One region of the Paenibacillus sp. FSL R7-0189 genome, then DNA from elsewhere that is predicted to be linked to it. Evidence: predicted binding sites of a transcription regulator. Region 1 holds the regulator's gene; the other holds the start of a gene.
The links. Region 1 encodes Rex, which represses fermentation and respiration genes when NADH is low (regulators of the CRP and FNR family bind a similar motif). Its sites were predicted from a motif close to TTGTGAAATATTTCACAA; they were not measured.
Positions count from the first base shown of each region.

Region 2: the regulator Rex is predicted to act here: its motif matches at 1,593-1,610, upstream of MKY63_RS12205 (formate/nitrite transporter family protein).

Region 1 is NZ_CP150223.1:4,768,537-4,772,095, forward strand. It holds gene dinG (ATP-dependent DNA helicase DinG) at 1-1,556, shown strand, start outside; gene MKY63_RS20785 (redox-sensing transcriptional repressor Rex) at 1,687-2,340, shown strand; gene MKY63_RS20790 (amidohydrolase) at 2,327-3,559, shown strand, end outside.
Region 2 is NZ_CP150223.1:2,827,275-2,830,833, forward strand. It holds gene MKY63_RS12205 (formate/nitrite transporter family protein) at 1,714-2,541, shown strand; gene MKY63_RS12210 (MFS transporter) at 3,002-3,559, shown strand, end outside.

The DNA of each region.
Region 1 (3,559 bases):
CTGGGATTGCTGACGTGGTCATTACAAACCACTCTAAGCTATTCGCAGATGTTAAGGCTGGGCACCAGCTGCTTCCGGCTTACGAGCATCTTGTCATTGATGAAGCACATCATTTAGAAGATGTGGCTGGTAAACATCTTGGCATGCATATGAAGCATTTCACTGTGGCACACACGTTATCGCGACTGTATAAAGATAGCCGAAACGGACAGCTTCCTGCTCTGCGCCAGATATTACAGTCGTCAGGCAGTGAAGAGGCTTCAGAATGGAGCGGAGTCATCGATCGGATTTACCCGGATCTGCTTACCGTCAAAGAAACCTGGGATGCACTCAGCGACAAGCTGTTCAGCCTTTTGCCGGAACGCAGTGATGCAGGGGCGGGGGAAGCGGGACAACTGGTTATGCGGTTGCTTCCCGCCCGTAAGCCGAAGGATTGGGATGAATTAGTTGCGCTAGAGAACACTATGAATCTGACGTTAAGCGATATCATCCGTAAGGGTGATAAAATGCTTAACGAGATGCGTGACCAGGAAAGCCAATCCTCAGCAGACAGTCTTGTTACTGATATTAGCGGTTTATTTAAGGATTTGGCTTCCATCCGTGAGCAAGTAAGATTCTTTATGGGGCTGAATGACGATAATGTAGTATATTGGCTGGAGGCAAATGGAAATTACCGCAGCAAATCACTACAGCTGTATGCCGTCCCTGTGGATGTTAGCAGCCAGCTTAAAGAGTTGTTCTTCGATAAGAAAAAAAGCATCGTGCTTACCTCGGCGACGCTGTCTGTAGATAAATCTTTTCAATTTATGATTGATAATCTCGGACTTAACGAAGCTGCGGAAGAGGGACGTCTAATGACCTCACTCCTTCCATCCCCCTTTAAGTATCGCGAGCAGGCACTGCTAGTTATACCGCGTGATTTTCCTAGTGTGAAGGGGAGTGTGGGCGATGCTCGATTTGTCGATACACTCGTACAGTCATTATCGGAAGCTGCTAAAACAACACGTGGGCGGATGCTGGTTCTGTTTACTTCTTATAAAATGCTGCGTCAGGTATATGATCCGCTTAAAGAGGCTTTAGCCTCACAAGAGATTACGGTGCTTGGTCAAGGCGTGGAAGGTGGCAGCCGGAGCAAGCTGATCCGCCGCTTTCAGGACAGTGCAGCATCCGTTCTGCTGGGGACGAGCAGCTTCTGGGAAGGTGTAGATATTCCAGGTGAAGCACTGACTTGCCTGGCCATCGTGAGACTTCCGTTTCAACCGCCGAATCACCCGTTGGCGGAAGCGAAGTCTGAGTTATTGCAGGCCCAGAAGAAGAATCCGTTCATGAAATTATCTGTTCCTCAAGCGGTTATTCGTTTTAAGCAGGGATTCGGAAGACTGGTTCGCACGGCGCAGGATCGCGGAATAGTTATTGTTTATGATACGAGGGTTATTGAATCTCATTACGGGAAGTATTTCCTTTATTCATTGCCTGGTCCCAAAATGGAGCATATGCTTACTGATCAAATGGTCCCTCGCATAGCGGAATGGCTAGAGGATGGCGGCGCTTCTTAAAACGCTCGTCTTCAGTTTAGCTCCTCCTTATCCTTAAGGGCGGTGTGTTACAGTACCGTCCTTAATAAGGAGAGGTAGACGTTTGAATATGGATTTTCACAAGAACATTACTATTTTTAGGAGGGAAAATATGAAATCGGATAAAATATCAGAAGCCGTTGTTCGCAGACTGCCTGTGTACTTGCGTTTTTTGAATGATCTCCAGAATCGCGAAATATTAACAGTTTCCTCTCAGGAACTTGGGCAAAAGCTTGATCTTAATCCCGCACAGATTCGTAAGGATTTAGCATATTTTGGTGACTTCGGCAGAAAAGGTATCGGCTATGATGTAACGTATCTTATTGAGAAAATCCGTCATATCCTGAAGCTGGATCAACAGCTTAATGTAGCTTTAGTTGGAGCAGGTAATCTCGGACATGCCTTGTCTAATTACAATGCATATCTCAAAGATACTATGAAAATCACGGCTATATTTGATTCGTACGCTCCTAAGGTTGGACGTAAGATCAACTCCCTTACTGTGCAACCGATGGATGAACTAGGCAGCACAATTCGTGAGCAAGGTATTCGCATTGCCATTATTACCGTACCTGATTCAGAAGCTCAAAATGTAGCAGATATCCTCATTTCTTCTGGGATTGAAGCGATTTTGAACTTTGCCCCTGTGATTCTGAAGACACCACCGAATATCCGGGTGCATGCAGCTGATTTTACAACTGATCTGCAAAGTCTTGCTTATTACTTGCGGGATGGAAAGGAAGAAAGCGAACATGAACAACAATAAAACGATAATTAAGGGCGGGTATTTTCTGACTCCGGGAACGGATGAGCCGGTTCTGAGTGGATATATGACTATTGAAGATGATTTAATCACTTACATAGGAAAAGAAGAGCCTCAGATGGAAGCTGGAGTGCAAGTGGTTGATGGCAGCCGTCTGCTGTTCATGCCTGGACTTGTAAACACACATGGTCATGCGGCGATGTCTTTGCTGCGTGGATATGGAGATGATTTAGCGCTACAAGTGTGGCTTCAGGAGAAAATGTGGCCGATGGAGGAAAAGTTCACCGGTGATGATGTATACTGGGGAACCTCCTTATCTGTATTGGAAATGCTGAAGGGTGGAACTACGACCTTCCTCGATATGTATGATCATATGGACCGAGTAGCCGAGGTAGCTGAGTTATCAGGTATCCGTTCCGTATTGATGCGTGGTGTGATCGGGTTATGTCCAGAGGATGTACAGAATCACAAGCTTGCGGAAGCGATTTCTTTTGCCCGTAACTGGCATGGAAAGGCTGACGGTAGAATTACTACTATGATCTCGCCACACGCCCCTTATACTTGCCCTCCTGCCTTCCTGGTTAAGTTCGTGCAGGCAGCGCATGATCTGGATTTACCGATGCATACGCATATGTCCGAAACGAAACGTGAAGTGGAACAAAATGTGGCGGATTACGGGTTGCGTCCTGTAGCTCACTTAGAGAAGCTTGGAATGTTCACACGTCCCTCGATAGTTGCACATGGTGTTCATTTAAATGATGAAGAGATTGAGATCTTGGCTCGCCATAATGTGGGTGTATCTCATAATCCGGGCAGTAATTTGAAGCTGGCTAGCGGAGTGGCTCGGGTTACTGATCTTCTAAAAGCTGGTGTGAAGGTGTCTCTTGGCACGGATGGCGCGGCAAGTAACAATAACTTGGATATGTTTGAAGAGATGCGGCTTGCAGCTCTCATTCATAAGGGTGTCAGCGGTGATCCAACGGCTGTCCCTGCTCCAGAAGCTCTGCGTATGGCTACAGAATATGGCGCGCAGTCCATCTTTTTAAATAATGTAGGCAGACTTGCTGTAGGGATGAAAGCTGATTTCATTGCTATTGATATCGATCAGCCGCATTTGCTGCCACACACAGATCTGTTGTCTCATGCAGTTTACTCTGCTAGCGCTAAGGATGTTGAGCATGTGTGGGTGAATGGTAAACAGGTCATCAAGCATGGACAATGC
Region 2 (3,559 bases), 1.9 Mb from region 1:
TAGAAAAGCAGCGATTCTCCTGTAACAGGAGGATTGCTGCTTTTTTTTGTTAGGTGCAGAATGATTAGCTGCTTGGGTAGATGCAATCCAATGGCTTCGGTGATGGTAGCAAGCCAAATGTGCTCAAAAGTTACAGTTAAGGTGATTTGAGTCCGATGTCCGATAGCGAGCCAAATGTGCTGAAAAGCTACGTATAAGGTCAACTGAGTCCGATAGTACTGAGTCATCACCCTCCGCAGAATTTTTGGGACTCAGAAGCCGCTATATAGCAATTAATCACCTTTTGAGTGTGATTTCGGACTCCAATGCACCTATTACATAGAATGAGGTGCATCTAGTGTGTTTTTCGTGCTAATAGCGACTATGAGGTCCGATAGCGAGCCAAATGTGCTGAAAAGCTACGTATAAGGTCAACTGAGTCCGATCGTGCTGAGTCATCGCCCTCCGCAGAAGCTTTCGGACTCAGAAGCAGCTATTTAGCAAACAATCGCCTTTTGAGCGTGATTTCGGACTCCAGTGCAGCTATTACATAGAATGATGTACAACTAGTGTGTTTTTGGTGGCAATAGCGACTATGGGGTCCGATAGTGAGTCAAATGTGCTCAAAAGCTACGTATAAGGTCAACTGAGTCCGATCGTGCGGAGTCATCACCCACCTCAGAATTTTTCGGACTCAGAAGCCGCTATTTGGTAATTAATCACCTTTTGAGTGTGATTTCGGACTCCAATGCAGCTATTACATAGAACGAGGAACAACTAGTGTGTTTTTCGTGCCAATAGCGACTATGGGGTCCGATAGTGAGTCAAATGTGCTCAAAAGCTACGAATAGGGTCAACTGAGTCCGATCGTGCTGAGTCATCGCCCTCCGCAGAAGCTTTCGGACTCAGAAGCAGCTATTTAGCAAACAATCGCCTTTTGAGCGTGATTTCGGACTCCAGTGCAGCTATTACATAGAATGATGTACAACTAGTGTGTTTTTGGTGGCAATAGCGACTATGGGGTCCGATAGTGAGTCAAATGTGCTCAAAAGCTACGATTAGGGTCAACTGAGTCCGATCGTCCCAATAGCGACTATGGGGTCCGATAGCGAGCCAAATGTGCTCAAAAGCTACGAATAGGGTCAACTGAGTCCGATCGTGCTGAATCAACGCCCTCCTCAGAATTTTTCGGACTCAGAAGCCGCTATTTGGTAATTAATCACCTTTTGAGAGTGATTTCGGACTCCAGTGCAGCTATTACATAGAACGAGGAACAACTAGTGTGTTTTTGGTGCTAATAGCGACTATGGAGTCCGATAGCAAGCCAAATGTGCTCGAAAGCTACGAATAGGGTCAACTGAGTCCGATGTCCGGGTGTGGGCCGAATATGCTCAAAAGCTACGATTAGAGTCATCTGAGTCCGATAGAATGCCGATAGTGAGGTATGACTACAGTGAGGTATAGCTACAGTGAGATCTTGCTGCATATAAGGACAACTGTGTCCGATAGCTGCTGCGTACGCTCAAATGTAATCCAACGAAACAAGATATGCTGGCTTAGCCGGTCATACACAAACTTCTATTTGTGCTCAGGTCGCAGTAAATTTGACATGTCAGTGAAAACTTTCACTTAGTTTTCTCAAAGTGATAATTATCACGTTAATGTGTTTTACGACACGCTACAATGGTCATAAAGGAACAAATTTGAAGTAAATAGATGAAGGGGATAGGAACCATGGCTTATAGCAAACCGCAGCAAATTGCCGAAGTAACTGTAGAGAACGGCATAAAAAAAGCTCATAATCCGCTAAGTACCGTACTTATTCTGGGCTTTTTGGGAGGAGCGTTTATTGCGCTCGGGTTTTTATTAGATATTCGCGTCATTGCTGGCGCACCACAGGAATGGGGTTCCATTGCTAACTTTATCGGAGCCGCAGTCTTCCCCGTTGGGCTGATCATGGTACTCCTTGCAGGTGGAGAACTGCTGACAGGGAATATGATGGCCGTGCCGCTCGCTTTTATGGCTAAGAAGATTTCTTTCTGGGAAGTTGTGAAGAATCTTTTGCTCATTACGATTAGTAATCTGGTAGGGGCATTATTTGTAGCTTATTTCTTCGGTCATGTGGTGGGTTTAACTTCAGAGGGTGTGTATTTAGAAAAATTGGTGGATATGGCTGGTCATAAAATCGATGCAGAATTCTTTCCGGCATTTGTTTCGGGTATCGGCTGTAACTGGCTCGTTGCGCTGGCCGTATGGCTCTCCTATGGAGCAGATAACTTCAGCGGCAAAATCCTTGGTATTTGGTTTCCAACGATGGCCTTTGTTGCGATCGGATTCCAGCACGTTGTAGCTAACATGTTCCTAATTCCAGCAGCTATTTTTGAAGGTTATTATTCATGGGGGCAATACTTCACTAACTTTGTTCCCGTCTGGCTCGGCAATCTAACGGGTGGAGCAATATTTGTCGCAGCTGCCTATTGGATGGCATACTTGCGTAAAGCACCTACGGCTATTCAATCCGTAGATAACATGTCCGGCAGCAGTGTCAAAAAACACGCTTAAGCTCGTCTTATAGAGCACTCCATAGAACATTCAAGGTCTGCCTTATTGGTGGCGTTAATGTTTTAGGGGTGCTTTTTGTTATGTAGACACAAAAAAATCCGCCGTGATATATCCGCGCTCGGGGGAACGAAATCGGATCACGGCGAATTTTGAAGGGGGAGTGTTTCTAGGCTCTATTACCCCGTCTTTCTAAAAGCGAATCAGTTTCTTCTTGTTTAGTTTGCTTTACGGACGACAGCCACGGCTTTAAAATAAGAATAGATATTAGAACTAGGGAGGACTGCGGACGTGAACCCCAAGGGAGACGGGATATTTCATGCGATATGCGCGTCTTATCCTCTAGATTTCATGCGTACTTTATCACGATAAAACGTCAATGTGTATGCTTGCTCATAGCCCTGTTTTGGGATGATACTGGATGAATTAATGACACATATATAACAGGGGATGTACACTACTTATGAAGTTTTTACAGGCATATCCAAAAGAAGTGAAAATATTTCTAATTGCCAGCCTAATTAACGCAACAGGTAGTGCGCTGATGTGGCCGCTCGTTACGATGTATGTATTTGATGAGCTTGGACGCAGCATGTCAGATGCTGGACTGGTGATTCTTATTCAATCGGTTGGTGGGATCGTGGGTCAACTACTCGGGGGCTCACTCTATCATAAGGTAGGCGTTAACCGGCTGATTGTCGGAGCGCTCGCCATGAATGCTTTGGCACTGTTCACCTTGCCGGCAGCTAGTAACAACTGGACGTTATTTATGGTAGCAATGGGACTGGTAGGATTATTTAATTCCTTATCATTACCTGCCATTCAGGCATTTATCGGCTTTCGTTTCACGAAGCAGCGTGGTGAGCTGTTTAATGTTATTTATGTCGCCAATAATATTGGTGTAGCACTGGGGACGGCATTAAGTGGTTTTTTGGCCGATATTTCCTATATGCTAAGCTTTGTAATGAATGGTGTAACTTCGGCGGTATTTGCGGGTTTCTTTTTTATATATCTGAAGAAA